DNA from 3 places in the Halomonas sp. YLGW01 genome. Region 2 is predicted to be linked to each of the others. Evidence: riboswitches for the same ligand, from Rfam matches in the RefSeq annotation. Region 2 holds a riboswitch; each other region holds the start of a gene.
What was found. A riboswitch is a leader RNA that binds a small molecule or an ion and turns the genes downstream of it on or off. The one in region 2 is predicted to bind thiamine pyrophosphate.
Positions count from the first base shown of each region.

Region 1: it holds a riboswitch for thiamine pyrophosphate, as region 2 does, so the genes downstream of both, tenA (thiaminase II) here and IEJ03_RS03180 (sodium:solute symporter) in region 2, are expected to answer to the same signal.
Region 3: it holds a riboswitch for thiamine pyrophosphate, as region 2 does, so the genes downstream of both, thiM (hydroxyethylthiazole kinase) here and IEJ03_RS03180 (sodium:solute symporter) in region 2, are expected to answer to the same signal.

Region 1 covers NZ_CP062005.1:2,559,945-2,569,612, forward strand. The annotation lists gene IEJ03_RS11770 (lysophospholipid acyltransferase family protein) at 1-884, shown strand, start outside; gene IEJ03_RS11775 (glycosyltransferase family 4 protein) at 912-1,994, opposite strand; TPP riboswitch at 2,081-2,207, shown strand; gene tenA (thiaminase II) at 2,291-2,959, shown strand; TPP riboswitch at 3,094-3,231, shown strand; gene thiC (phosphomethylpyrimidine synthase ThiC) at 3,315-5,231, shown strand; gene IEJ03_RS11790 (porin family protein) at 5,356-5,886, opposite strand; gene IEJ03_RS11795 (CBS domain-containing protein) at 6,138-6,821, opposite strand; gene IEJ03_RS11800 (Yip1 family protein) at 7,083-7,691, opposite strand; gene cyoE (heme o synthase) at 7,864-8,751, opposite strand; gene cyoD (cytochrome o ubiquinol oxidase subunit IV) at 8,766-9,095, opposite strand; gene cyoC (cytochrome o ubiquinol oxidase subunit III) at 9,097-9,668, opposite strand, start outside.
Region 2 covers NZ_CP062005.1:677,249-686,916, forward strand. The annotation lists gene IEJ03_RS03165 (CoA-acylating methylmalonate-semialdehyde dehydrogenase) at 1-311, shown strand, start outside; gene IEJ03_RS03170 (zinc-dependent alcohol dehydrogenase family protein) at 504-1,634, shown strand; gene IEJ03_RS03175 (hypothetical protein) at 1,644-2,369, opposite strand; TPP riboswitch at 2,486-2,619, shown strand; gene IEJ03_RS03180 (sodium:solute symporter) at 2,609-4,036, shown strand; gene ilvD (dihydroxy-acid dehydratase) at 4,118-5,806, shown strand; gene IEJ03_RS03190 (hypothetical protein) at 5,864-6,646, opposite strand; gene IEJ03_RS03195 (ABC transporter permease) at 6,740-8,296, opposite strand; gene IEJ03_RS15955 (ATP-binding cassette domain-containing protein) at 8,323-8,976, opposite strand; gene IEJ03_RS03205 (putative selenate ABC transporter substrate-binding protein) at 8,976-9,668, opposite strand, start outside.
Region 3 covers NZ_CP062005.1:1,554,456-1,564,123, reverse strand. The annotation lists gene IEJ03_RS07235 (extracellular solute-binding protein) at 1-792, shown strand, start outside; gene IEJ03_RS07230 (microcin C ABC transporter permease YejB) at 907-1,977, shown strand; gene IEJ03_RS07225 (ABC transporter permease) at 1,977-3,089, shown strand; gene IEJ03_RS07220 (dipeptide ABC transporter ATP-binding protein) at 3,094-4,701, shown strand; TPP riboswitch at 4,749-4,843, shown strand; gene thiM (hydroxyethylthiazole kinase) at 4,883-5,686, shown strand; gene thiE (thiamine phosphate synthase) at 5,679-6,320, shown strand; gene IEJ03_RS07205 (DUF4399 domain-containing protein) at 6,504-6,917, shown strand; gene IEJ03_RS07200 (hypothetical protein) at 6,920-7,057, opposite strand; gene IEJ03_RS07195 (glycosyltransferase family 4 protein) at 7,428-8,537, opposite strand; gene IEJ03_RS07190 (UDP-glucose/GDP-mannose dehydrogenase family protein) at 8,585-9,668, opposite strand, start outside.

The sequences.
Region 1 (9,668 bases), 1.6 Mb from region 2:
TCACCACCCTGTGGCGGGCCCTGGCCGGGCGAGGCCTTGACATCCTATGGCGATTGTCACGACTCGCAGGCCCGCTGGTGCACCGCTTCAGCCAGCGCGAGCGCCGGATCACCGAGGCCAACCTGTCGGTGGTCTACCCGACCACCAGCGAGGCCGAGCGCCGCCACCTGGCTCGCGAGAGCCTGACGCACTCCACCGCCACCATGCTCGAACTGGGCTTTGCCTGGATGGGCGACCCCGAACGGGTCGAGGCCTCGATCGTCGAGGTCCATGGCCGTGAACTGCTCGACGAGGCCCGGGCCGAGGGACGCGGCGTCATCGTGCTGGCGCCCCACTTCGGCAACTGGGAGGTGCTGAACTTCTGGCTCTCGGGGCACTTCCCCTTCACCGCCATGTATGAGCCGCCCAAGATCGCCCCGCTGGACCCGGTGATTCGCCATGGCCGCGAGCGCCGCGGCGCCGAGCTGGTGCCGACCACCCCCCGCGGCGTGGCGGCACTGCTCAAGGCGCTCAAGCGCTGCGAGGCCGTCGGTATCCTGCCGGACCAGGAGCCCGACTGGGGCAGTGGCGTCTTCGCGCCCTTCTACGGGCGCCCCGCCTATACCGCCACCCTGCTGCCGAAGCTGGTAGCCCGCACCCAGGCGCGGGTGGTCACGGGAGTGGCCAGACGGCTCCCCGGGCGCGGCTTCGCCCTTCACTTCCTGGCCGCCGACGCCCGGGTCTATGAGGCCGACGAGACCACCTCGGCCGGCGGCGTGAACGCCAGTGTCGAGGCCGCCATCGCCCTCGACCCGGCCCAGTACCAGTGGGAATACAAGCGCTATCGCAAGACGCCGGAGGAAGCCGCCGGCGACCCGAACTTCCGGCGCGCGCGTATCTACTGACTCCGAGCCCTCACGCCAAACGGTGCCTTAGCTCGGCTCACCGAGCGCCTTTGCGAAGGCCGCCGCGGCAGTTGACCAATCCTGCTGCTGGCCCCTCGCCACAGCGGCCCCCTCGCGAAGCCGCGCCCGCAGCTCGCCGTCCTCGAGCCAGCGGCGCAGCGCCGCGGCCAGGCCCTTGGCGTCCCCCGGCTCCACGGCCAGACCCGCGCCCTCGGGCAGGGTGTGACGCAAGGCTCCGCCGGTGGTGGTGATCACCGGCAGCCCATGGGCCAGCGCCTCGGTCACTACCATCCCATAGCCCTCGTACCAGGAGGGCAACACGAAGAGATCCGCCTCGGCGTAGTAGGACGCGAGGGCCTCGGGCGACCGGGTTCCCAGCAGATGCATCCATTCGCCGAGCCCTCGCGCCTCGATCATCGCCTCGATGTGGCTGGCATGCGCCGGATCGAGATCCAGCCCCCCGATGCAATCGCACTGCCAGTTGAGACCGGACAGCTCGGCGAGCGCCTCGATCAGCACCTCGTGGCCCTTTCGCGGGGTGAGGCTCGCCACGCACAAGAGCCGTGCCGGCTCGCATTCGTCCTCATGGCGGGTGACCCTTTCAGCCAAGGGGGCCGGTGCCACGCCCGGCTCGACCACGTGAATGCGCGAGGCGGGCACGGCGAAATCGGCCAGCCGCCCGGCCGTGAAGGCGCTGGTCGCGATTACCCGATGCATCGCCGCCAGCGCTCGGGTCTCGCTTTCGCGAAAGCCTTCCCGCTGACTGGCGCTCAGGCTGGTCTCGTCGGCGAGCGGGTGATGCATCAGGGCGGTGAGCTCGAGTCGGTCGGCATGGCGAGCCACCACCTCCGGCAGGCCGGCCATGACCATGGCATCGAGCACCACCCGGGCGCCGTCCGGCCGGTGCGTCAGGGCAGCCTCGAGGCTCTCGGTCGCCTGCTGATCGGGCATCGGGAATCGCCCGGCCAGCCCCTCGACCGCGACCTCCCAGCCACGTTCGCGCAGCGCCTCGGCGATACGGGCATCGTAGACATAACTGCCGGTGAGCTGGTCGGGGTCGCCGGCCACCAGCATGGTCATGGCGGGCGTTGGAGAAGGGGGTGACATCATCCGTGACATCCTCGTCTTGAAAGGGAAGGCCGAGCACCAGCATAACCCGGACTGGCAAGGGCGCGACAAGCTGCTAGACTGGCGTCACTCGCTTGACGGGGTGCCGGTGATGCCGGCTGAGACCACCCAGCGCCGTGCCCAGCACGCCACAGGGTGGATCCCGTTGAACCTGATCCGGCTCGTACCGGCGTAGGAATCAAGCGGTGACCGAAGAGCCGTGTGCTCATTCCTGCCCGGTCATGCCTGCCCTTCCCTATGCCGCCCGTGCCCCGAATCCAGACCGCAACGGAGGCAAGATGGGCTATCGCTTCAGTGACCTGACCGACGCCTGCCACCAGGACTGGCGCGCCTACCTGGAACACGATTTCGTGCGCGCCCTCGGCGCCGGCCGCCTCGACGAAGGTGCCTTCCGTCACTACCTGCAGCAGGACTACCTGTTCCTGGTCCACTTCTCCCGGGCCTATGCCCTGGCGGCCTACAAGAGCCGTACCCTGGCCGAGCTGCGTCAGGCCTTCGACGGTCTGAAAACCATCCTCGACGTGGAGCTCGACCTGCACATCGGGTTCTGCCGCGAATGGGGCATCAGCGAAGACGACCTGGCCCGGCTGCCCGAGGCCCGCGCCACCCTGGCCTACACCCGCTACGTGCTCGAGACCGGCCACCGCGGCGACCTGCTCGACCTGCATGTGGCGCTGGCCCCATGCCTGATCGGCTACGGCGAGATCGCCAACTGGCTGAACACCCAGGCCTTCACGGTGCGCGGCGAGGCCAATCCTTATGATGCCTGGATCGCCATGTACGAAAGTGACGACTTCCAGGCCGCGATGCACGACGAGCGCGCCTGGCTCGATGCGCGCCTCGCGGAGGTCAGCCCGCGACGCTTCCAGGAGCTGAGCCGCGTGTTCACTGAGGCCACGCGGCTCGAGATCGATTTCTGGCAGATGGGGCTGGATCGCCGCGACTGATCCCACTGCCATGAGCCCGCTGCCATTTGCTCCGCCAAGGGGCCTGCTGAAGAAGGGCTCGTAGCAACAGGCCGTTCGGTCGGGTGGTGCCGAACAGCTATTGAAGACCTCCACCGGGAGCCACGGCTCCCATCACTCGCTTGACGGGGTGCCGGTGATACCGGCTGAGATCGCCCAACACGCCTCACGCGTGGCAGGACGGATTCCGTTGAACCTGATCTGGTTAATTCCTTCGGGAGGGTACCAGCGTAGGGATCAAGCGACAGGCAGGCCGCCTTCTCATGAGTCCGACTCGCCGCCAGCCCCTGTCTCTCCTTCGCTTGTCCTCCCTGATGCTTTCGGGAGAACACATCGCATGAGCAACACCCAGCACTTCCTCAACGAACAGGCCCGCGTCGATGCGGCCGCCATCGCGCCCCTGCCCGGCTCGCGCAAGGTCTATGTCGAGGGGTCACGCCCGGACATCCGCGTGCCCTTTCGCGAAATTTCCCTGTCGCCGACCACCACCTCCGACGGCGTCGAGACCAACCCGCCGCTGCTGGTGTACGACACCTCCGGGCCCTACACCGACCCGGATGCCGAGATCGACCTGCGCCGCGGCCTGAACGCCCTGCGCGAGGCCTGGATCGATGAGCGCAACGACACCGAGTGGCTCGAGGGTCCCAGCTCCGAGTACGGCCGCCGCCGCGCCAATGATCCCATGCTCGCCCCACTGCGGTTCGACCTGACCCGTACCCCGCGCCGTGCCAAGGCCGGCAGGAACGTCACCCAGCTCCACTATGCCCGCCAGGGCATCATCACGCCGGAGATGGAGTTCATCGCCATCCGGGAAAATCAGCGTAGGCAAGCACTGGGGACGGCGGAGGTCGAACGCATCCTAGGCCATCAGCACGCTGGCCAGGGCTTCGGCGCGCAGCTTCCCGAGGAGATCACGCCGGAGTTCGTGCGTGACGAGGTGGCCGCCGGCCGGGCCATCATCCCGAGCAACATCAACCATCCGGAAGCCGAGCCGATGATCATCGGCCGCAATTTCCTGGTGAAGATCAACGGCAACCTGGGCAACTCGGCGGTGACCTCTTCGATCGAGGACGAGGTCGACAAGATGACCTGGGGCATCCGCTGGGGCTCGGATACCATCATGGACCTGTCCACCGGTCAGAACATCCACGAGACCCGGGAGTGGATCATCCGCAACGCCCCGGTGCCGATCGGCACCGTGCCCATCTACCAGGCACTGGAGAAGGTCAACGGGGTGGCCGAGGACCTGACCTGGGAGGTGTTCCGCGACACCCTGATCGAGCAGGCCGAACAGGGGGTGGACTACTTCACCATCCATGCCGGGGTGCTCTTGCGCTATGTGCCGCTGACGGCCAAGCGCGTCACCGGCATCGTCTCCCGGGGCGGGTCGATCATGGCCAAGTGGTGCCTCTACCACCATCAGGAGAGCTTTCTCTATACCCACTTCGAGGAGATCTGCGAGATCTGCAAGCAGTATGACGTGGCCTTCTCGCTGGGCGACGGCCTGCGCCCGGGCTCGGTGGCCGATGCCAACGACGCGGCCCAGTTCGCCGAGCTCGAAACCCTCGGCGAGCTGACCCGCATCGCCTGGCAGCATGATGTCCAGGTGATGATCGAGGGCCCCGGGCATGTGCCGATGCACCTGATCAAGGAGAACATGGACAAGCAGCTTGCCGAGTGTGACGAGGCGCCCTTCTACACCCTCGGCCCGCTGACCACCGACATCGCACCGGGCTATGACCACATCACCTCCGGCATCGGTGCTGCCATGATCGGCTGGTACGGCTGCGCCATGCTCTGCTACGTGACTCCCAAGGAACACCTGGGCCTGCCCAACAAGGACGACGTCAAGACCGGCATCATCACCTACAAGATCGCCGCCCATGCCGCGGACCTGGCCAAGGGCCACCCCGCCGCCCAGCGCCGTGACAACGCGCTGTCCAAGGCGCGCTTCGAGTTCCGCTGGGAGGATCAGTTCAACCTGGGGCTGGACCCGGACACCGCCCGGGACTATCACGACGAGACCCTGCCCAAGGACTCGGCCAAGGTGGCGCACTTCTGCTCCATGTGCGGGCCGAAGTTCTGCTCGATGAAGATCAGTCAGGAGGTGCGCGACGCTGCTTTCAAGAACGGGGCCAAGGACGCAGCCGCCGAGCATGGCCTCGAGGACGACCGTCAGGCCGTGATGAAGGGCATGGAAGAAAAGGCCGAAGCCTTCAAGGCCGCGGGCGCCCGGCTCTACCAGGAGGTGTAGAACCTAACCCGCCCCAAAACCCAAAAGGCCCCGCAATGATGCTCACATTTGCGGGGCCTTGCCGTTATCGCCTGCGTCAGGCGGAGCCAGGCGAGGTCGTGGGACGCGACGGCGACAAGCGAGCCTAGAAGCGGTAGGTAGCGCCTAGGCTAAAGCCGTCGAAGGTGTAGCTGTCTTCATCGAGATAGCGGATGTAATCGGCGCCAAACGACAGGTTGCGGCTCATGTCGAACTCGGCGCCGATGCCACCGGAGAAACCGCTCTCGCTGTCGTCGCCGTCGAATCTGACGTTCTCGAAGGACACCTCGCTGGCACCCAGCAACCCATAGAGCCGGAACTCCCGGGACACCGGCAGGAAGCCCTTGGCGAAGATGCCGGCCAGGTAGTCTAGGTCGATGTCCACTGGACCGATCGAATCCGATCCGCCGGTGGCCAGATGCCCCTCGAGGGCGAAGTAGTCGTTGAACTGCATGCCGGCGCGAAGCCTAAGCGCCTCACTCTCGGCGGAGAAACGACCGTTCGGGTCGAAGTCCCAAAACATGACATCGGCGCCCAGATAGGCCGCCGGGGTAATACTCATCTGCTGAGCCTGAGCGCTGCCGGCCATGGCTGACAATGCGACGCAGGCCACCACCGGCATCATGAACCATTTCATGCACCACCTCCTCCATCAGGAACCCTGATCAGGGCATTTCTTTGGAAATGCTCGACAAGCAGGGTTTTGAAACAGCGTTCTATATCCCTGTTCCAAGATGGTCCATTGCCGCTGATTGCGCCAGTAGATTCTCCCTCTCGTTTCTTTTCCCTCTTCCCCTTACCTCGAAGGTCATGACATGCCGGGCATGTGAAGGCTCACACTCGTCGACCCACCCTTCGTGCCCTCACCGCACGGTGCTTCGCCTGCCGTTACATGGCGCCATAGCCCAGTGGCATGCGGCTCAGGTTGTTCTCGATGCGCTTGACGCCCGGCTGGTTCTCGGCGGCCAGCTGCACCGCCTTCATTTCCTCATCGCTGGCCACCAGCCCCCACAGCTCGACCACCCCATCCTTGACGATGACGTTGACGCGCACGGTGTTGAGTTTCTCCTCCAGCTCCTTGTTGAGGGCCTCGCGCAGGCTGCGATCATCCACGGTGCCTTCGCTTGCCGGCGGCGTGCTGGCTAGGCCCTGCAGCAGATTGGCGCGGCTGACGATGCCCACCAGCCTGCCGTCTCGGGTCACCGGCACGCGCTTGATATGACGCTTCTCGAGCAACCGGGCGATCTCGCCGACCGTGGCACCTTCCTCCACCTGGACCACCGGGTGCGTCATGATATCCCGCGCCACCTGGCCGTGCGTCTTGATGTAGCCGGCGGCCGTTTCAGCCCCCGACGAGACCAGCGCCAGCCACCAGGGCGTCGGTTTCTCGGCCTGATTCTCGACGCGTCCCATCAGATCCCCCTCGCTGACCATACCCAGCAGGTGCAGGTCGTCATCGACCACCGGCACCGCACTGATACGGTGGGCGAGCAGCAGACGAGCGATCTCCTGAACTCCCGTCGCGGGGGAGACACTGACAACCGTAGGCGTCATCACATCGACAGCATGCATGGCACATCCTCCTGATGAATGCAGATGGCTCAGGCCAACCTCGTGCAGGGTGCCTGTCGGTTCGTCCCGGCACCGCGCGCAAGGAGGATAATCCCGCCTGGCCCTGATCAAACTCTAGTGCTGCCCTCTGGAAGCCACAAGCCAAGTTAGCGGCCTGGCATGAGGCCTTCGCAGCGTGAGTGAGCGACCACCTCCAGGCTGCCTTCTGGCTTCGGCAACGCAGCCTGGCGGTGAGTCATGACGGGGCCGGTGCGCCGGGGATTAGCCAAGCAGCGAGAGGATGATGCGCTCCCCGTAGCCCCACAGCAGCACGGTGAGGCCCAGCAGTACCTCCAGCATCAGCACCCCGAACCCCAGGGTGGTGCTCGAGACGATGAAACCGGCCTCTCGGTCGATATTGAGGAAATTGGGAATGCCCAGATACAGCAGATAGGCGGTGTAGCAGAGCCCGATGATGCCGGCCAGCAGACACAGCCAGATCAGCGGGTAGACCGCCACCAGACCGCTTAAAAACATCGGCGTGGCCACATAGCCCGCGAATATGATGCACTCGCTCTGTTTCGGCGGCGTCGGTGTGAAGCGCTTGGCCATGGCCCGGATCACCTTGCCCACCGCATAGACCGCGGCCAGGATCACCAGATAGAAGACGATCCCGGCACCCAGGGCATCCAGGTAGCCGAGGCGTATCGTGGTCTCGCCCCCCAGCCCCCACCCCACCTGGGTGGTACCGATGTAGGAGCAAAGGACCGGAATGGCCGCCAGCAACAACACATGATGCTCGTAGAGATGGGTGAGCGTCTCGCGCTCTTCCTTGATCTGCTTCCATTCGCGTTGCGGATGGGCCATCAGGCCCCAGACATGCGTCAGCATCGGGACACCTCCCTCTATCGGCAGACGAGGTCAGCAGGCGCCGACCTCAGGCACACGCAGACGATGCGTGATATCGGCAGTATAGACAGAGGCAGGAAGGAAGCGCCGACGACGGCTTTCACCGTCGTCTCAACGCTTTGGAACGATCAGAGAGACTCTGATCAGGAAAGGATCAGCGCAGCGAGGTCCAGAGCAGCGGCGCCTCGGGCAGGGCCGCATCCACCGACATCATCAGGCTCAGGGCCGTGATGGTCAGGATGGAGAAGCCGAAAACGCTCTTGGCCCAGCGCACTTCGTCCTGAGCGCGATAGCCCTTGCAGGCCAGATACAGCCAGTAGACGCCCATGCCCAGGGCGACGGCGAAGTAACCCGGCCCCGCATAGCCCGCGATGCTCAGCGCCAGGGTCGCGGGAATGAAGGCCAGGATCCAGCCGAGGATATGATGCTTGGCACGATGAATGCCCCGCACCACCGGCAAGACCGGGATCGACGCCGCGCGATAGTCTTCCAGACGGAAGATCGCGATCGCATAGGAATGCGGCATCTGCCACAGGCAGAAGATGGTCAGCAGCGTCATGGCCCCGGTATCGAAGGTGCCGGTGACGGCGCAGTAGCCCACCACCGGCGGCACGGCACCGGACAGGCTACCGACCAAGGTGCCGTACTCGGAGTGACGCTTCATCCACAGGCTGTAGACGCCGACATAGATGACGAAGCCGAAGGCCGCCAGGCCCACCGTCAAGGCATTGGTGCCCAGGGCCAGCAGGCCGAAGCCGGCAAGCCCCAGTCCGGTGGCGAACCACAGGGTGGCCGCCGGGGTCACCCGCCCTTGCACCAGCGGGCGATTCTGGGTGCGCCGCATCACGCGATCGATATCCTGATCGATGACGTTGTTGTAGGCACACCCGGACGCGATCACCAGTGCCAGTCCCACCACCGCCGAGAAAAACAGCAGCAGGTCGAACTGGCCCTGGGCGGCCAGGAAGTAGCCGCCCAGAACGGAGATCAGGTTGCCGCCGATGATGCCCGGCTTGGTGAGGGTCAGGTAGTCCTTGAGCATGGAGGGCGTCTGCGTCAGCCGATCATCATGTTGAGATGAAGATGATGCATGATCCACAAGGAACCTCCGATGACTAGGACCAGGATCGTCACGGTGAAGACGAAGGACATGAAGTTCCAGCCTTCATCGGCCTTGGTGTTCATATGCATGAACAGCACCAGCTGCACCAGCAGCTGGGCGACGGCTGTCGCCACGATGATGATCACGGTCGCCAGGGTATCGAAGGCCCCGGTCATCACCGCCCCGAAGGGAATGATCGTCAGGACGATGGACAGGATCAGGCCGATCACATAGGACTTGACGCTGCCATGGCTGTTGTCGTGAGACGCGTGTGAGCCACTCATATCACAGGACTCCCATCAGGTAGACGAAGGAGAAGACGCAGATCCAGACGATGTCCAGGAAGTGCCAGAACAGGCTGAGGCACATGATCCGCGGACGGGTGACATCGGTCAGCCCCTGCTTCTTGAGCTGCACCAGCATGACCAGGATCCAGATCAGGCCGAAGATCACGTGCAGGCCGTGGGTACCGACCAGGGTGAAGAAGGCCGACAGGAAGGCGCTACGATCCGGGCCGAAGCCCAGGTGGATCAGGTGCTGGAACTCGTAGAACTCCAGGCCGATGAAGCTCGCCCCGAGCAGGAAGGTGATGATCAACCATTTCTGCACCTGGGCCACGCGGCCGGCATTCATCGCCAGCACGGCCATGCCGTAGGTGAAACTACTGATCAGCAGCAGGAAGGTGCTGATCAGGATCAGCGGCAGATCGAAGATCTCGCCCGGCGTCGGGCCGCCGGCCGTGCCCCCGAGGAGCACGGCGTAGGTGGCGAACAGCGAGCCGAAGATCACCAGATCGCTCATCAGGTAGACCCAGAAACCAAAGATCTTGGTGCCCGCGGTATCGTGATGATCGTCGT
Region 2 (9,668 bases):
TCGATGAGGCCATCGCCTTCGTCAACGCCAACCCCAACGGCAACGGCACCTCGATCTTCACCAATTCCGGCTGGGTGGCACGGCGTTACGAGAGTGACATCGACGTCGGCCAGGTCGGCATCAACGTGCCGATCCCGGTGCCGGTCGCCTACTTCAGCTTCACCGGCTCCCGGGCCTCGAAGCTTGGCGATCTCGGCCCCAACGGCAAGCAGGCGATCGCCTTCTGGACTCAGACCAAGACCGTGACCGCCCGCTGGTTCGAGCCCGAGAACGTCTCCGGCGGCATCAACAGCACCATCTCGCTGGGTTGAGCATCCGTCAGCCGTGGTTTCGAGCGGCCCCGTCTGATAGCAGGCGGGGCCGCTTGCGTCGGGACGTCGCATGAGCCGAGACCGGCACCGTGGCGCTGACCTAAGTCCAATTGCCGCTGGTGAACGCGCTGGCCTACCGTGGAGCCTTTGCGCTTTCTCGAGCCCTCACGAAAAACAACAAGGATCCACGACATGAAGATCAATGCCGCCGTGCTGCAGGAGATCGGGCGTGCTCGCCCCTATCACGAGACCCGACCGCTGGAGATCGAGGAACTCGAGCTCTCGCCGCCTGGCGATAACGAGGTACTGGTGCAGATCAAGGCCGCCGGCCTGTGCCACTCGGATCTCTCGGTGATCGATGGCAACCGGCCGCGCCCGGTGCCGATGGCGCTCGGCCACGAGGCGGCCGGGGTGGTCAAGGCGGTGGGCCGGGGCGTCACCGACCTGAAGGAAGGCGATCATGTGGTGGCCGTCTTCGTGCCCAGCTGCGGACACTGCGCGCCCTGTGCCGAGGGGCGGCCGGCCCTCTGCGAGCCGGGCGCCCAGGCCAACAACGCCGGCACCCTGGTCGGCGGCGGTCATCGCCTGCATCGCGCCGACGGCACGCCGGTGAATCATCACCTCGGGGTTTCCGCCTTCGCCGATCATGCGGTGGTCTCCCGGGACTCCCTGGTCAGGATCGACCCGCGGCTGCCGTTTCGTCATGCCGCCCTGTTCGGCTGCGCGGTGCTTACCGGCGTGGGCGCCGCCATCAACTCGGCGGGCATCCGCGCCGGCCAGACGGTAGCGGTGATCGGCCTCGGCGGGGTGGGGCTCAACAGCGTGCTCGGCGCCCTGGTGGCGGGGGCCAGCGAGGTGATCGCCATCGACCTGGATGACGACAAGCTGGCGCTGGCCGCGGAACTGGGCGCGACGCAAACATTCAACAGCGCCGCCGCAGATTGTGCCGAGCAGGTGCGCGAGGCGACCCAGGGCGGCGTGGACTGCGCCATCGAGATGGCGGGCTCCGAGAAGGCACTGGAGTTCGCCTACCGGATCACTCGTCGCGGTGGCCTGACCGTTACCGGCGGCCTCGCCCACCCCGAGCGTAAGGTGGCCATCCAGCAGGTCAGCCTGGTGGCCGAGGAACGCACCCTTCGCGGCAGCTACGTGGGCAGTTGCGTGCCGGTGCGCGACGTCGGCCGCTACGTCGCCCTCTTCCAGCAAGGCAGGCTACCCGTCGACCGGCTGCTCTCCCGGGTGCTGACTCTCGACGAGATCAACGACGGCTTCGAGCAGCTCGCCGCCGGTCAGGCCGTGCGCCAGGTGGTGGAGTTCGAGTAGACGCCTCACTTACGCCGCGATCGCGCACTTGTCCAGCAGCGCCATCACCGGCTCGACCTGACCGACATGCAGCACCAGCTTCACCTCGCCAGCCGGAGCATCCTGCTGCGGGGTGACCACGGCGAATTCACCTTCTTCCAGGTGGAACTCATGGATCTCGCGCTGGCCCGCGGCGGTCAGGCAGCGAATCGAGCGGTAGGACTCGTCCTCGCCATAGGTCAGGCGATGATAGACCTTGAAGAAGGTGTAGAGGCTCAAGCCCTGAGGAAACGTGGGCCAGCGGGCGGGAATGCGGCGCGTCTCATTGTCGATGGTCTGGCCGGTGCGTTCGGCATCGGCAATCGCCTTCTCCAGCGGCTCGGACAGCAGGGTGGCGGCAGCATCCGGGCGGGGCGCTGGCGTTTCCTGGGTATCCTTGTAGCGGACCAGAAGGCGGGTGATGTCATCTGCCGAACCCAGCGCATGGTCGCTGTGATGCAGGTCCGCCGGCGCAAAGCTGCCATTCTCCCAGCCGTAGATCACCTGCAGGGTCAGGCGCCCCTCGCGTAGCGGTTTCCCCAGCAGGGCTTCGAGCGCCACGCGCAGATGGAGGTTGCGCTCGGGCACATCGTTGTCGAAGGCCTTGTAGGGCATGGCAAAGATCTGGTGCAGGCGCCCTTCGGCGTGCTCCTTCGCGGCGGTATATAGCATCCTGAGTCCCTGCAGGTGGTTGTTGGTGTCGGGTCTTCCGGGCATCGTCAAGGTTATCGGCCGGATAGGCCATTACCTGAGCGGGAGAGATGACTGGCCCGGGCGGGATGACGCCGCCGCTTCAACACGAGATAATCCCCTCGTCATACCCACAATTCATTCACTGTCGCCAGGGGAGTCCCCGGCCGCGCCGTCACCAGAGACACGGCCGAGCCGGGACTGAGAGTGCACCGTGTGCTGACCCTGGAACCTGATCCGGATCATACCGGCGGAGGAAGTGCGACATGCCTTACCCGACGTTTGCCGCGCTGGGCGCGGCGCTTGTGCTGTTCACCTGGCTTGGCCTGCGCGCCCGGCGTACTAACGGGGCGCTTGATGAAGATGTTCTCGAGGACGATGTTCTTGATGACTATGTCACCGCCCGCAACTCCCAGACCGCCTCGACCTTAGGGCTATCCTTCCTGGCCTCCGGCATGGGGGCGTGGATTCTCTTCGCGCCGCCGGAAGTGGGTGCCTTCGTGGGGCCTATCGCGCTGGCAGGCTATGCGCTGGGCGCGGCGCTGCCCTTCGTGGTGCTGGCCGCCTGTGGTCCGGCGATCCGCCGCTACCTGCCCGAGGGGCGCAGCATCGGCGAGTTCGCCGAGCGCCGCTACGGGACCGGCGTGCGCCGTTATGTGTCACTGATCTCGATCCTCTACATGGCCTGCTTCCTGGCCGCGGAGCTGACCGCCATCGGCGGCATCACCGCGCTGCTCTCCGAGGTGTCGCCGGCGCTGGTGGTGATCGGCGTGGCCGTTACCACGCTGCTCTACACGGCGCTCGGCGGGCTGCGGGCGAGTCTCGCCACCGACCGCTGGCAGGCGGGGCTCCTGATCGCCTTGCTGGCGGTGGTCGGCTGGCTGGGCCTGTCGCGGCTGCCGGCCTTGCCGGAAACGGCCGAGATGCCGGGCATTCCGACTGGCAGTGCGCTCTCCGTGGCGGCGACCCTGGTGATCGCGGTCACCGCGGCGAATCTCTTCCATCAGGGCTACTGGCAGCGGGTCTGGGCGGCGAAGAGCGGCCAGGCTCTGGGGCGCGGGGCGCTTCTCGGCGGCCTGGTGACCGTGGCGGTGGTCGCGGTGGTCGGGGGCCTGGGCATCCTCGCCGCCATGTCCGGGATCGCACTTGGCGAGCCGCCGATGCCATTCTTCGCGCTGCTGATCGACGCGCCCGCCGGCCTCAAGCTGCTCGGCCTGGTGCTGGCGGTGACCCTGGTGGCCTCGAGCGTCGATACCCTGCAGAACGCCATCGCTTCGCTGGCGGTGGGCGATGGCAGCGAAAGCGGCCGGACGGGCCTGGGCCTGCCCATGGCCCGCTGGCTGACGGTGGCGCTGATGGTGCCGGTGGTGGCGCTGGCGCTGCAGAATCTTTCGGTGCTGCGGCTGTTCCTGATCGCCGATCTGCTCTGTGCCTCGGCGGTGGTGCCGGTGCTGCTCGGCCTGTGGCCGCGCATGACCACCGCCGCCGCGGTAGCCGGCGGCCTGGCGGGCCTTTTGGGTGCCGTGCTGCCCGGCTGGCTGGCTCAGGGCAGCTTCATGGCGGGGCTGATGGCGGCGAGCTTCCCCGGCGGAGTGCCGACGCTTGCGCCCTTCCTCGGCGCCTTGCTCGCCTCGACGCTGGTCAGCCTTTTCGTCGCTTCCCTGCGCCCGGCGTTGGCCACCCGCACTGGCTAGGAGGCGCCAGAGGGTTTGCAAGGCCATGACATGGCGCCCACTATCAGGAGATTGACGATCAATCCGCTGATAGGAGGCTCCATGTCCGATACCCCCAAGGATCCGCGCCGGCGTCATTCCGCCCCGGTGGTTGATGGTCTCGGCAAGTCCGCCAGTCGCGCCATGCTGCGTGCGGTGGGCTTCACCGACGCGGACTTCGCCAAGCCCCAGGTGGGCATCGCCTCGACCTGGAGCCAGGTCACGCCCTGCAACAGCCATATCGATGGCCTCGCCGACGAAGCCCGGGCCGGGGCCGACGGTGCCGGCGGCAAGGGCGTGATCTTCAACACCATCACCATCTCCGACGGCATCGCCAACGGCACCGAGGGCATGAAGTACTCCCTGGTGTCGCGGGAGGTGATCGCCGATTCCATCGAGACCGTGGCCGGTTGCGAGGGCTTCGACGGCCTGGTGGCGATCGGCGGCTGCGACAAGAACATGCCCGGCTGCCTGATCGGTCTGGCGCGGCTCGATCGCCCCAGCGTCTTCGTCTACGGCGGCACCATCCTGCCCGGCGAGAACCACACCGATATCGTCTCGGTGTTCGAGGCGGTGGGCGCCCACGCCAAGGGCGATCTCGACCTCATCGACGTCAAGCACATCGAGGAGACGGCTATTCCCGGACCCGGTGCCTGCGGCGGCATGTACACCGCCAACACCATGGCCTCGGCCATCGAGGCGCTGGGCATGAGCCTGCCGGGCAGCTCGGCGCAGAATGCCGTCTCAAAGGCCAAGCGCGACGACTGTGCCGCCGCCGGGGCACAAGTGCTCGAGCTGCTCGAGCGCGATATCCGCCCCTCGCACATCATGACACGCGAGGCCTTCGAGAACGCCATCACCGTGGTGATCGCGCTGGGCGGCTCCACCAACGCGGTGCTGCACCTGATCGCCATGGCGAACAGCGTCGGCGTCGAGCTTTCCCTCGATGACTTCACCCGGCTCGGCAAACGGGTGCCGGTGCTTGCCGACCTGCGCCCCAGCGGTCACTACATGATGAGCGAGCTGATCGAGATCGGCGGCATCCAGCCGCTGATGAAGATGCTGCTCGAGGCGGGACTCCTGCACGGAGACTGCCTGACCGTGACCGGTCGCACGCTCGCCGAGAACCTCGCGGGTGTGGCGGCCTACCCGGACGATCAGCGTATCATCGCGCCGCTCACGGCGCCGTTGAAGGCCGAGAGCCACCTGCGCATCCTGCATGGCAACCTGGCTCCCGAGGGGGCGGTCGCCAAGATCACTGGCAAGGAAGGCGTGCGCTTCACCGGCACCGCCCGAGTGTTCGGCTCAGAGGAGGAGGCCCAGGCCCGCATCAACGACGGCACCGTGGTGGCCGGCGACGTGGTGGTGATCCGCTACGAGGGGCCGCGCGGCGGCCCCGGCATGCGCGAGATGCTGACCCCGACCTCGGCGATCATGGGGCGCGGGCTCGGTGATTCGGTGGCGCTGATCACCGACGGGCGCTTCTCCGGTGGCAGCCACGGCTTCGTGGTCGGCCACATCACCCCGGAGGCCTTCGACGGCGGGCCGCTGGCGCTGCTCGAGGATGGCGATGAGATCACCATCGACGCCGAAGCCGACACCATCACGGTGGCACTCCATGAAGCGGAACTCGAGCGTCGCCGGGCCGCCTGGCAGCAGCCGGCGCCGCGCTATCGGCGTGGGGTGCTGGCCAAGTACGCCCGTACCGTGAGTTCCGCCTCCACGGGCGCGGTCACCGACCTACCGGACTAGGCTCAGCCGCCAGGGCACGTTCACGACATGTAAGGTGCCCTGGCTGTTCGACGCCAGCTAGCCGTTCGAGGGCTCCTTTCCCTGCGTGCCGGGTAAGGGGCCTGCCGGCGAGCCCGTCGGTGCATCCTTCTTCTCTCCCTCGTCCTCTCCCTCTTCCCGATCCCCGGCCTCGCCCTGCGCCTCGACGGCCTCCATGACCTTGGCGCCGTCGGGCAGCGCGAAGAGGGTGGCGTCGGGTGTCTCGCCGGATATCGACAGTAGCCGGAAGCGCCCGGTGAGGCGCAGCATGCCGAGGTCTCGTTTCACCAGGGCGCTGATGATGGGGTCGGGCCGATCGCTCAGGGCACGGTAATAGGCCTGCATGCCCGTCATTAGCTCGGCCACCAGGGGATGATCGCTGACCACCAGTCGTTCCTCGTGGGGCTCTCCCCGGCCATCGACCCAGTGCAGGCGATAGACCTCGCCTTCGATGCCGCCCACGGCCTCCTGCTTGTGCATCGGCTCCAGCACCTTGAGCTCGGCCGCCGGGCGGGGATGCTCCGCCAGGTTCTCGTTGCGGGTGCGCTTCGCGAGGCGTCGGAGGTTGGTCAGGCTGATGACCACCCGACCACGGTTGAGATCAGTGACCAGATAGGCGGCGTCACCCCGGCGCAGGAGGTAACTCGCCGGTCGTGAGGGAAAGTCCAGGCGCAGCCGATCATCGGCCCAGCGAACGGTCATCTCCAGCAGGCGATTGCCGCGACTGCTCTCCAGGGTGGCGATGCCATCGGCGTGGGCAGGCAGGTCGGCCAATACCAGCAGGATCAGCAGCGAGCCGAGCAGCGGGCGTTGCCATGGCATGGGCCGGCACTCCCTGTCGATGAAGGCGGAGCAGCGGCACTTTCCCCCTGCGCTAGGGTTCAGTGTAGTCAGCCTCGGGGGCGGTTACCGGTGTCAGGGCTCGCAGTTGGCGGTATGACGCAGGCGCAGCCGGGCCCGCAGGTGGCGGGCCAGGGCATCGACGCCGATATTGAGCAGGGCGGTGATCAGGATCAGCACCATGGCGCGGTCGAAGCGGATCTCCTGGATGGCGCTGTCGACGTAGAACCCCAGGGTGGTGATGCCGAGAATGCCGAGAATGGCCGTCTCGCGCATGATGATCTCCCAGCGATAGAACAGTAGCGCGAGGAAGGGGCCATAGAGGCGCGGCGTCAGCTCATAGGCATAGCGCGAAAGGCCCCGTGGGGCGTCCGGACGCAGGCGGATTTCGTTGCTGCGCCGGCCGACCAGGTGGCCGATGATGCCGCCGTTGTGAATCGCCAGCGCCACCACCGCCGGCAGCATCGAGGGCCCCCAGAGCTGCAGCAGGATGAAGGCCAGCAGGTATTCGGGGGTCGATCGCAGCACCACCAGCAGGCCGTGGCCGAGCAGGTGGGGCAGGCGGGTGCCCGGGAGGCCGTCGCCGCTGCGATGACCATTGGTGTGATGATCGTCGGCAAGGGCAGAGCGGCGTTGAAAAGAGTGTCGTTGGAAAAAGTGACGGGACACCAGCGGGTAGAGCACAAGCGCCAGCATGCCGGTCAGCACCAGGGCGATCTGGGTCAGCACCAGGGTATGCCAGATGCCGGGCAGCGCCTGATTGGCCAGCAGATCCCCTAGCCAGCCGGCGAGGCCGGACAGCCCCTCGCCCTGGCGCAGCGGCGCGGGCACGATATCTTCGGTGAAGAAGCGCGAGACGTTGCTCCACACGATCGGCAGGCCGCTGCCCAGGCAGAAGGGCGCCACGGCCAGATACACCGGCACCAGCCAGGGCCGCACCCAGAGCCTCAGGGTGGCGATCAGGGCGTAAAACAGCAGCAGCAGGGCGCCCACGGTGTCGTAGTGGCCCTGGGCGAAGGCCGATTCCAGGTAGAAGCCGAGGGTCGGCATGCCGACGAAGCCCAGCACGGCGCTGGAGCGCAGGCCGCACTCGAGTCGGTAGCTGGTATAGCTGACCAGATGCGGCCAGGCCTCGTGCAGGCGGGTGAAGGCAAGCGTAGAGAGCCGGCCGCTGCCCGACGGCAGCACTCGTTCGGGCAGCGGGTCGGTTTCCTCGAGGATCTCGGCAAAGACCTTGGCGAAGACCCCGGCATAGGGCAGGGCGATGGCCAGCACCCCGGTCAGCGGGTGCAGGCCAAAGAACTGCAGGAAGATCAGCGCCCAGAACAGTTCATGGATGGCGCGCACGAAGGCACAGAGGCTGCGTACCAGACGAGAGCGAAAGACCAGCGCCAGCAGGAAGCCCGCCGCCGCGCCGAGCCCCACGCCGACGAAGGCGAAGGCCAGGGTACGCAGCAGGGCTACCCCCAGTGCATCGACGGCGCTGACATCCGGCTGCACCAGGCCCTTTACCAGCCGGAGGAGCTCGTGCCAGGGATCGTGGGCGGTGATGGACAGATCGGCGAGGCCGAGGCAGAGAATCGCCAGGGCCACGAAGCCCAGGCTTAAACGAGCCGTTGCGGAATGCCACATGGGAAAGGCCTTGCGGATGGGGTGCCTCAGTAGAGCGGCAACAGGTCCTGGGCGGTGAGCCGCACGCTGGGGGCGTCCAGCGCGATGCCGCCTTCGGCGATGCCGATCACCCGGTCGGTGAAGCGCAGCGCCAGCTCGACGTCGTGCATGGCCAGCACGGCGGTGGGGTAGGCGCGGGTCAGCTCGACCATTAGCGTTTCCGACTGGGGGCCGTCCAGCGCCGAGACCGGCTCGTCGGCCAGCAATACCTCGCCGCCCTGGTGAATCGCCCGCGCCGCGGCCACCCGCTGGCGCTGGCCGCCGGAGAGCTCACCGGCCACCGCCCAGCACTTGTCATCGATCGCGAGCCGTGCGAGCAGCGGCCGGATGGCCGCCACGTCACGGCGGAAGGGCCGCGCCAGGGTCACCAGGTTGTACCAGGTGGGGTGCGTCGCCAGGGCGCCCATGTAGACGTTATGGAAGACGCTGAGCGAGGGCACCAGGCCCAGATCCTGAGGCATCAGGGCCGCGCCGCGGCCCTGCCAGTGCTGGTACATCACCGACAAAAGACTCGATTTGCCTGCGCCGCTCTTGCCGACCAGCGCGACCCGCTCGCCACGCTTGAGGGTCAGGCTGAGCGGCCCCAGCACACGGCTGGCGCCATAGTCGGCGACCGCCTCGGTCAGGGCCAGGCTGCTCATCAGTCGATCAGGCCCAGTTCCTGGCCGACGGACTCGATGATTGCATAGTCATCATTGCTGGCCGGGATGAAGCCGGAGCGGGGGAAGCTTTCCAGCAGCTCGGGGGCATCCATGTCGAGCAGGGCCTGCTGGACGCGATCGGCGAAGCCGGCGCCGAAGCGCTCGTTCACGTCGCCGCGGATGGTCCACTGGTAGTCCGGGTAGTTCGGGGTCTTCCACACCACCTCGACCTGGTCGGTGTCGATGTTGCCGGCCTCGACCTCGTTTTCCCACACCGTGTAGTTGACCGCGCCCAGGTCATAGGCGCCGGAGGCCACCAGCGAGATGGTGCGGCTGTGGTTGCCGCTGAAGCCGACCCGCGAGAAGATCTCTTCCGGCGGCTGGCCGAAGGCCTCGCGCAGGAAGTACTCGGGCATCAGACGCCCTGAGGTGGAGCCCTTGGAGCCGAAGGTGAAGGTCTTGTCGCGCATCGCCTCGGACAGGCCTTCCCCGGCCTCGAGGCCAGTGCTCTGGTGGGCGATGAAGTAGGTCATGAACTCGGCGTCCTCGACCCCCTGGGCGAGGGCGCGAGAATCCGGCACTCGGGCGCGGGCCTGCACGCCGGAGAGGCCGCCGAACCAGGCCAGCTGGACCTGGTTGTTGCGAAAGGCGGTGACGGCGGCAGCATAGGACTTCACGGGCACGAAGCGCAC
Region 3 (9,668 bases), 880 kb from region 2:
GACAACCTCTTCTATGGCGCCTACGAGCGCACCGAAAGCTTCTTCGAGAATTCACCGATGGCGGCCACGGCCCTGCCCTCAGTGGACGAGCTGGCACTCCTCGAGCCCCACCGGGACCAGCTGCCCGCGGCCGTCTTCGAGACCCCGCTGCCGCTCGAAGAACCCGAGAAGCTCCGCCCGCGCCTGGCCAAGGCCCTGGAGCTCTTGAATGAGGCCGGCTATGTGGTGCGCGACGGGGTAATGACGCAGGTGGAGACCGGCGAGCCGCTGCGCCTCGAGGTCCTGCTCTACGACACCCAGTTCGAACGGGTCGTCCAGCCGCTACTGCGCAACCTGGCCCGGCTCGGCGTTGATGGCGACATCCGTATCGTCGACGTCAACCAGTACCTGAACCGGCTGCGCAGCTTCGATTACGACATGATCGTCGGCAGCTTCCCGCAATCGAACAATCCCGGTAACGAGCAACGCGAGTTCTGGACCAGCGCCTATGCCCACAAGCCTCAGAGCCGCAACCTCATCGGCCTGGAAAACCCGGTGATCGATTCCCTGGTCGAGACCCTGATTCGCGCCGACAGCCGCGAGGCGCTGAATACCGCCGCCCGAGCCCTGGACAGGGTCCTTCGCCATGGACACTATGTGGTGCCCCAGTGGCACCTCGACAAGACGCGGATCGCACTGTGGGACATGTTCGCCTATCCTCAGCCGTTTCCGGAATACAATCTGGACCTGGCCGCCTGGTGGGTAGATCCGGACCGGGCAATCGAGATTCGAAAGCGCCAACGCAGCCGCTGACCCACATATCTGAAGAACTGAAGAGCCATGGCCCATGGCGGCCCCTGCGACGCGCCCGGGCCGCCTGAACCACGCAAGTACCACGCACTACCGACACATTCATAAGGACTCACCGTGGCCGCCTACGTCCTGCGCCGCCTGCTGCTGATGATTCCCACCCTGCTGGGGATCCTGCTGCTCAACTTCGTGATCGTTCAGGCCGCGCCCGGCGGCCCCATCGACCAGATGCTGGCCCGCTTCCAGGGCCTGGACAGTTCGGCCAGCACCCGCCTGGAGGGCGGAGGGGGCGATCGCATCCAAGGTGAGTCCCGCGGCTCGCGGGGCGTCGAGGAGCGCTTCATCGCCCAGCTCGAGGAGCAGTTCGGCTTCGACAAGCCCGCGCATGAGCGTTTCCTCGACATGCTGGGCGATTACGCCACCTTCGACTTCGGCGAGAGTTTCTTCCGCGACCGCCCGGTCATCGAGTTGATGATCGAACGATTGCCGGTCTCGATCTCATTGGGGCTCTGGACGACCCTGCTGGTCTACTTGATCTCGATTCCGCTGGGGGTACGCAAGGCCCTGCGCCACGGCTCGCCCTTCGATGTCTGGACCTCGGGCCTGGTGATCGTCGGCTATGCGATTCCCGGTTTCCTGTTCGCGATCCTCCTGATCGTGCTGTTCGCCGGCGGCAGCTACTTCGATGTCTTTCCGCTGCGTGGCCTGACCTCACCGGACTTCGATACGCTTTCGACCTGGGGCAAGATCAAGGACTACTTCTGGCATATCTCATTGCCGGTGCTGGCCTCCGCCATCGGCAGCTTCGCCACCCTGACCATGCTAACCAAGAACAGCTTTCTCGATGAGATTCACAAGCAGTACGTGCTTACCGCGCGGGCCAAGGGCGCCAGCGACCGCCAGGTGCTCTACGGCCACGTCTTTCGCAACGCCATGCTGATCATCATCGCCGGGCTGCCCTCGGCGCTGATCGGCATCTTCTTCACCGGCTCGCTGTTGATCGAGGTCATCTTCTCCCTGAACGGCCTCGGTCTGCTGGGCTTCGAGGCCGTGATGCAACGCGACTACCCGGTGATCTTCGGCACCCTCTACCTGTACACCCTGATCGGACTGATCCTTAAACTGATCTCCGACCTGACCTACGTGTGGGTCGACCCGCGCATCGATTTCGCGACCAGGGAGGCCTGATGACGCTCTTCACCCGCTTTCATCAGTCACTGTCGCCGATCACGCGCCGCCGCCTGGCCGTCTTCAGCGGCAACCGCCGCGCTCGGCTGTCGCTTTGGTTGTTCCTTTGCATGTTCATCCTGAGCCTCGGTGCCGAGTTGATCGCCAACGACAAGCCACTGGTCATGCGCTATCAGGGCGACTGGTACGTCCCGCTGCTGGTCGACTACCCGGAAACCGAATTCGGCGGTTTTCTGCCCACCGCCACCGACTACCGGGACCCCTATGTGCGCGAGGCCATCGAGGCAGACGGCTGGATGCTATGGCCGCCGATCCCCTATTCCTACCAGACCCTGGACATGGAGCTGAGCCGGCCGGCTCCCTCCTCGCCGGATGGGCGTCACTGGCTGGGCACCGACGACCAGGGGCGCGATGTACTGGCCCGGGTGATCTATGGCTTCCGGCTATCGGTGGTCTTCGCGCTGGTGCTGACCATCGGCTCGCTGGCGATGGGGGTGGTCATCGGCGGCGTGCAGGGCTACTTCGGCGGTAAGGTCGACCTGATAGGCCAACGCCTGATCGAGATCTGGTCAGGGTTGCCGGTGCTGTTCCTGCTGATCATCCTGGCAAGCCTGGTGGAGCCCAATTTGTGGTGGCTGCTCGGCATCATGCTACTGTTCTCCTGGCTGGGGCTCGTCGATGTGGTGCGCGCCGAGTTCCTGCGCGCCCGCAATCTCGAATACGTGCGCGCCGCCAAGGCCATGGGCCTGCCCTCCTACCTGATCATGTGGCGCCATGTACTGCCCAATGCCATGGTCGCCACCCTGACGTTCATTCCGTTTCTGTTCACCGGCGCCATTACCACACTGACCGCACTGGACTTCCTTGGCTTCGGTCTGCCGCCTGGATCGCCGTCGCTGGGCGAGCTGGTGGCGCAGGGCAAGAACAACCTGCAGGCACCTTGGCTCGGCATCACCGCCTTCGTCAGCCTGTCGCTGATGCTCTCGCTGCTGGTATTCATCGGCGAAGGCCTTCGCGATGCCTTCGACCCGCGCCACATCCAGGCGAGCCCCAAGGCGACCGCCACGCCCGCGACCACCCCGGCCGCCATCAGGAGCACGGACGATGCCTGAGACGATGTCTATCCCCCCCCATCACGCCCGCCCCCTGCTGCGCCTGGATGACCTGAGCATCGGCTTCGACGGCCAGACGGTCGTCGACGCGCTGTCACTCACCGTCCACGCGGGTGAGGCCGTGGCCCTGGTCGGTGAATCCGGCTCCGGCAAGTCAGTCAGCGCCCTGGGGGCCATGAACCTGCTGCCCGACAACGCAAGCGTCAACGGTTCTCGCCGACTCGGTGACACGGACCTGGCGACGCTGAAGCGGCGAGACTGGCAGGGCTTGCTGGGCAGTCGGGTCGGCTTCGTCTTTCAGGAGCCCATGACCTCGCTGAACCCACTGCACACCGTCGAGAAACAGATTGGCGAGAGCCTGCGCCTGCATCAGGGCCTCAGCGGCAAGGCCGCCCGCGCACGAGCCCGCGATCTTCTTATCCAGGTCAAGCTGCCGCGCCCCGATGAGCTGCTCGATGCCTGGCCCCATCAGCTGTCCGGCGGCCAGCGCCAGCGCGTCATGATTGCCATGGCGATCGCCAATGAACCGGATCTCCTGATCGCCGATGAGCCCACCACGGCGCTGGATGTCACCGTGCAGCAGGATATCCTCGCCCTGCTCAGGGAGCTTCGCGAGCGCCATGGCATGGGCATGCTGCTGATCACCCATGACCTGAACCTGGTACGCCGTCATGCCGATCGGGTCTGCGTGCTCTATCAGGGGCGCGAACAGGAAACCGGTCCGGTGGAGCGGGTCTTCCGTGATCCCCAGAGTCGTTATACCCGCACCCTGCTGGATGCCGAGCCTCGCGGCCGCCCACTGCCACTCGACACACCGCCCGTGCTGCTCGCCGCACGGGGCTTGCGCGTGGCCTTCTCGCGCTCCAAGCGCCTCTTCGCCAAGACCCCGGCGCCCTTCGTGGCCGTGGAGCCACTTGATCTGACCCTGCGCCGCGGCGAGACCCTCGGCATCGTCGGTGAGTCCGGTTCCGGCAAGACCACCCTCGCCATGGCGCTGCTGCGCCTGATCGCAAGCGATGGCGAGATCGACTTCTCAGGAGCGCGCCTGGACACGCTCAGCGGCACGGCCCTGCGCAAGCAACGCCGACGCTTTCAGATTGTCTTCCAGGATCCCTATGGCTCGCTTTCACCGCGCCTGCCGGTGGCCAGGATCATCAGCGAGGGGCTGCGCTTTCATCACCCCGAGCTCGAGGATGCCGAAGTCGAGCGGCGCGTTCAGGCGACGCTGCTCGAGGTCGGGCTGCCCGCCGACTGTGCCTCCCGCTACCCGCATGAGTTCTCCGGCGGTCAGCGCCAGCGCATCGCCGTGGCCCGGGCGATCATCCTCGAGCCGGAACTGGTGGTGCTCGACGAACCCACCTCGGCGCTGGATCGCACCGTACAGAAGCAGTTGGTCGAACTGCTGCGTGACCTGCAGGCACGACGCGGACTGAGCTACCTGTTCATCAGTCATGATCTGGCCGTGGTGCGCACCATGGCTCACCGGGTGATGGTGATGAAGGACGGCGAGGTGCTCGAGGAAGGCTTAAGCGAGCAGGTGCTGGGTGATCCTCAGACCCCTTACACCCGGGCACTGGTCGAGGCCGCCGGCCTGGCGCCGTCCTCCGGCTGAATCGCTGCGGGCTTTACAGCCAGGCAGTCGGCGGGGATAGTACCTTTTCTTGATGACAGGGGCGCCGGTGCTCGCCGGCTGAGAGGCACCCTTCGAACCTGACCCGGATAATGCCGGCGGAGGGAGTCGTGTGGCAGGCTCATCCAGCCTCTGCCCACGGTCGCCTCCGCGATGGAGGCCCATGATGACCACAGTGAATCCTGCTCTTCACCTAGCACGCGTGCGCGAAACGTCGCCGCTGATCCACAACATCACCAACTTCGTCGCCATGAATTCCATGGCCAACGTCCTGTTGGCGATCGGCGCCTCTCCAGCCATGGTGCATGCGCGCGAGGAAGCCGGTGAATTCGCCGGCCTCGCCCAGGCCTTGACCATCAACATCGGCACCCTGTCACCGCACTGGGTCGATGCCATGATCGAGGCCGCCAGCGCCGCCCAGACTACCGGCACGCCCTGGGTGCTGGACCCGGTCGCGGTCGGCGCCACCACTTACCGCCGCCAGACGGCCCGTCAGCTGGTCGCTCTGTCCCCCACAGTGATCCGCGGCAATGCCTCGGAAATCATGGCGCTGGTGAATCAGAGCTCGGGCGGACGAGGCGTCGACAGCACCGACGCTGCCGATAGCGCGCTCGACGCCGCCCTTCAGCTGGCGCGGCAGACCGGCGCCGTTGTCGCCGTCACCGGGGAACAGGATATCGTGACCGACGGCCAGCGCCTGGCAAGGATCGAGGGAGGCCATCCACTCATGCCCAAGGTCACGACCCTGGGGTGCTCGCTAACCGGCGTCGTCGCAGCCTTCATCGCCGATGCCGAGGACATCTTTGCCGCCACCGTCGCGGCCCTTGACGGCTATGCCGCCGCCGGCGAACGGGCCGGCAAGGACGCCAAGGGACCCGGCAGTTTCTCGGTGGCCTTTCTCGACGCCTTGCATGGCCTCGACGCCGGCGCACTGTCAGGGCGTCACCTGGAGATCGAACATGTCTAATCATCATCCATCGAAGGCATTCGACTTGTCCCTTTACCTGGTCACCGATGCCGAGCTATGCGCCCAGGCAGGGCTCATCGACACCGTGCTTGGCGCCGTACGTGGCGGGGTCACGATGATTCAGCTGCGTGACAAGACCGCCACCGATACCGAGCTCACCGCCCAGGCCCGCACACTGATGACAGCGCTTCAGGGTACTGGTGTCCCCTTGATCATCAACGACCGCCTGGAAGTTGCCCTCGCCGCCAAGGCAGATGGCCTACATATCGGCCAGGGAGACGGTGACGTGGCCGAGGCGCGTCGGTGCCTGGGCCCTCGAGCCATTCTGGGGCTGTCGGTCGAAAACTGCACTCAGCTTGCAACTCTGGATCCCGAGCCGCTCGATTACCTTGGCCTGGGCCCGGTATTCGCCACCTCGACCAAGCAGGATCATGCACCGCCACTCGGAATGGAGGGGCTCGCCGCCCTGGCGACGGCCAGTGTGTTGCCCACGGTGGCCATCGGCGGCTTGAACGCAGATCACGTGAAGGCCGTCAGGCAAGCAGGCGCCGATGGACTGGCGGTCATCTCTGCGATCTGCGGTCAAGCAGATCCGCAAGCCGCCGCCACTGCATTCGGCCAAGCCGATCGCTGAGGCGCCCGACAAGGGTTATTCATGAATAAGCCAGCGGCCTCTCCCTGCCTTCTGGGGCTGAACGAGGACTGAACGGTGCAGCATAAAACGGCTACGCTGAGTGCAGGCAGGCATCTTGCTGTGTCTCAACCAGCAAGATGCCATCATGCTGTGCTGGACCATGACACGCTGGGGGATGCCGAGATGAAGACACTGAACCAAAGATGCGGCCGCTGGCTGGCTGCACTGGCACTGACGATGCTGGCCGTACCGGCAATCGCCATGGAGGGCGTCGGGTTTGCAAGCCCTGAGGACGGTGCTGAAGTATCAAACCCGATACAGGTGGAAATGGAGGTGATGGGCATGCATGTGCAGCCCGCGGGCACCATCGAGGAGAGTACCGGCCACCATCACCTGATCATTGACGCAGGGCCGGTGGCCAAGGGAGAGGTGATTCCCGCCGACGATGCCCATATCCACTTCGGCGGCGGTCAGACCAGTCACGAGCTCAGCCTGTCACCGGGCGAACACACGCTGACGCTTCAGTTCGCCGATGGCGAGCACCGCTCCTATGGCCCCGACTGGTCCTCCACCATCACGGTGAATGTGGTCGAATAGCCCTAATCAGGCTTACCCTCGACTTCCTTGTCGGTGAGCCTGATCTCCTGAAGTGCCACGCCATGCTTCAGGGCCAGATAGGTGACTTCGTCACGGCTTTCCTTCACGGCCAGGCGATGGATCGCTAGCCGTCTCGGCAAGAAGAGCAGCTCAACCAGCCCCCAACCGGCTGCAATGGCCAGCGGTATCCACCACCATTGCCAGGACTGATTCTGGAGCGCCTGCGTTCCCCACACGATAGAGGAGATAGGATCGCTCCCAGCACTAGCTGATGGAGCCCTAGGAAACGGTTGCTGACGATCATCTGGCGTCTTAACAGCTTGGGGGATCTGGCCGCAGGTAAAGCGGTTGAACGCATCTCGGACATGGCAGTTGGGAGGCTTTCAGTGCAATGAGGTTTATACCATCATGCACTGAAAGCTTCCGCACAAGGCGGCGAAAAGGGATCAATTCGCCAGCATTTTCTTTTACTTGCAAAAGCCCAGCCAGCAGAACCTCCCCAGCCAGGGCTTAGTAATCGGTATTGTTGTTTCCCTCGGTAGCCAAGCGTTGCAGGCTGGCCCTTAGTTTTTCTCGTTGTGCTAGATAGGAGAATTGTTGAACATAGCTGGCAAGTACATCCCCATTGGATAGGTCTTCACTGTCGACCAAGGACGCAATCCTCGTTGCCCAATCATCACAGTCCGCTTCATGCTGCATCACTAGATCGGGATGGTTATCTTTCAGCAACTCAGAAGCTCCGACACGATCAGAAACCAGTACGCGGGTCCCGCAAGCCATAGCCTCCGCCACTACCAAACCAAACTCTTCAATGTGGGCGGGCAGGACGAACAGATCTAGTGAGCCAAAGACAGTCTCTACGTCAGGCACCATCGAGCGCCAGACGAAACGGTCGGCGACCCCCGAATCGAGTGCCTGCTGCTGATATTTGGTCGACTTGTCTTTTCCAACCACCAAGAAGCGGTAACGTCCCGGATACCGGCGCTGTAGTTCGGCTGCCATCTCGATGAAGCCGGCGACGTTGCGCTTGGCGAAGTTCCCCGACGTAACGAGACCGATTAACTTTTCACCCTCGGTCACGCCCAGTTCTTGGCGCTTGAGGGCTCGTTCAGCGCGGGCGTGCTGAACGTTGAACTGGTGCGGATCGTACCCCGGATAGCTGACCTCGATTTTGGCAGGATCAATCCCATAACGATGCGACAGCTCATTGCCCATCAAACGAGAGTTGACAACCACCTGACGGAATTTGCCGCCGCCGAGCACATGATCATGGATCGATGCAACCTCATGCCCCCCAGGGAGCTTACGCCCACGAATATAGTGTTCAGCCAAATGAACGCAGTTATGCACATAGACGGTATCCGAGGTTTCACAGTCGCCATGGCTTAGCAAGACATCCGGACGATGCCGGCGACGCCAGGCCTGAACCCGCCGATTGAACCAGAATCTCCGAAAGGCGCCCTTGAAGGGCCAACGCCACATCTTAACGATCGAGGCACCATGATCCGCAATAACCTCGGCATTGCCCCGCTCGACCAGTAGCGATACCTCAAACCCCAGCTCATTCAGGAGCTTCGCTTGTGCCAAGGCGACACGACTGGCACCAGTGGACTTTTCCACCTGTCGAATCGCAATCGCCGCCTTGCGTCTTCTGATGACCTCTGCCCTCATGCTGAAGCGGACGCTAGGGAATCACCGCGCCCCACGGCGTAATACATCAGCCCGGCATCCTTGACCGCCTTCGGCGAGAACAGGTTGCGCCCATCCACCACCACCGGCATGGCGAGTTGCGCCTTCAGCCAATCGAAGTCGAGAATGCGGAATTCCTTCCACTCGGTGCAGATCACCAGCGCATCGGCACCCTTCACCGCCTGGATGCGATCGGCGACCAGTACCAGGTCATCGCGTTCGCCATAGATCCGGCGACATTCCTTCATGGCCTCCGGATCATAGGCCTGCACCCTCGCACCGGCGGCCCATAGGGCCTCCATGACATCACGGCTCGGCGCATCGCGCATGTCATCGGTGTTGGGCTTGAAGGCCAGCCCCCACAGGGCGATGGTCTTGCCGGACAGGTCACCATCGAAGGCCTGGTTGAGCTTGGCAAACAGGGTGCTCTTCTGGCGGCGATTGACACTCTCGACGGCATTGAGCAAGTCGGCCGGATAGTCGACCTCGCCGGCGGTGCGTGCCAGCGCCTGGACGTCCTTGGGAAAGCATGAGCCGCCGTAGCCGCAGCCTGGGTAGATGAAGTGATAACCAATGCGCGGATCACTGCCAATGCCCTGGCGCACCTGTTCGACGTCGGCGCCCAGGCGCTCGGCCAGATTGGCGATCTCGTTCATGAAACTGATCTTGGTCGCTAGCATGGCATTGGCCGCATACTTGGTCAGCTCGGCAGCGCGCACGTCCATGAACATCATCTTTTCATGGTTGCGGTTATAGGGGCTGTAGCACTCGCGCATCAGCGCCTTGACGCGCTCGGAGTCGGTGCCGACCACGATGCGGGCGCCGCCACTGAAGTCCTCGATGGCCGCCCCTTCCTTGAGGAATTCCGGGTTGGAGCAGACATCGAAGTCGATTTCCACGCCACGCTCGGCAAGGGTGCTGGCGACGGCGGCACGCACGCGATCGGCAGTGCCCACCGGCACGGTGGACTTGTCAACGATGACCTTATGCTCGTCCATGTGCTCGCCGATGGTCTTGGCCACCGCCAGCACGTACTTGAGATCGGCGCTGCCGTCCTCGTCG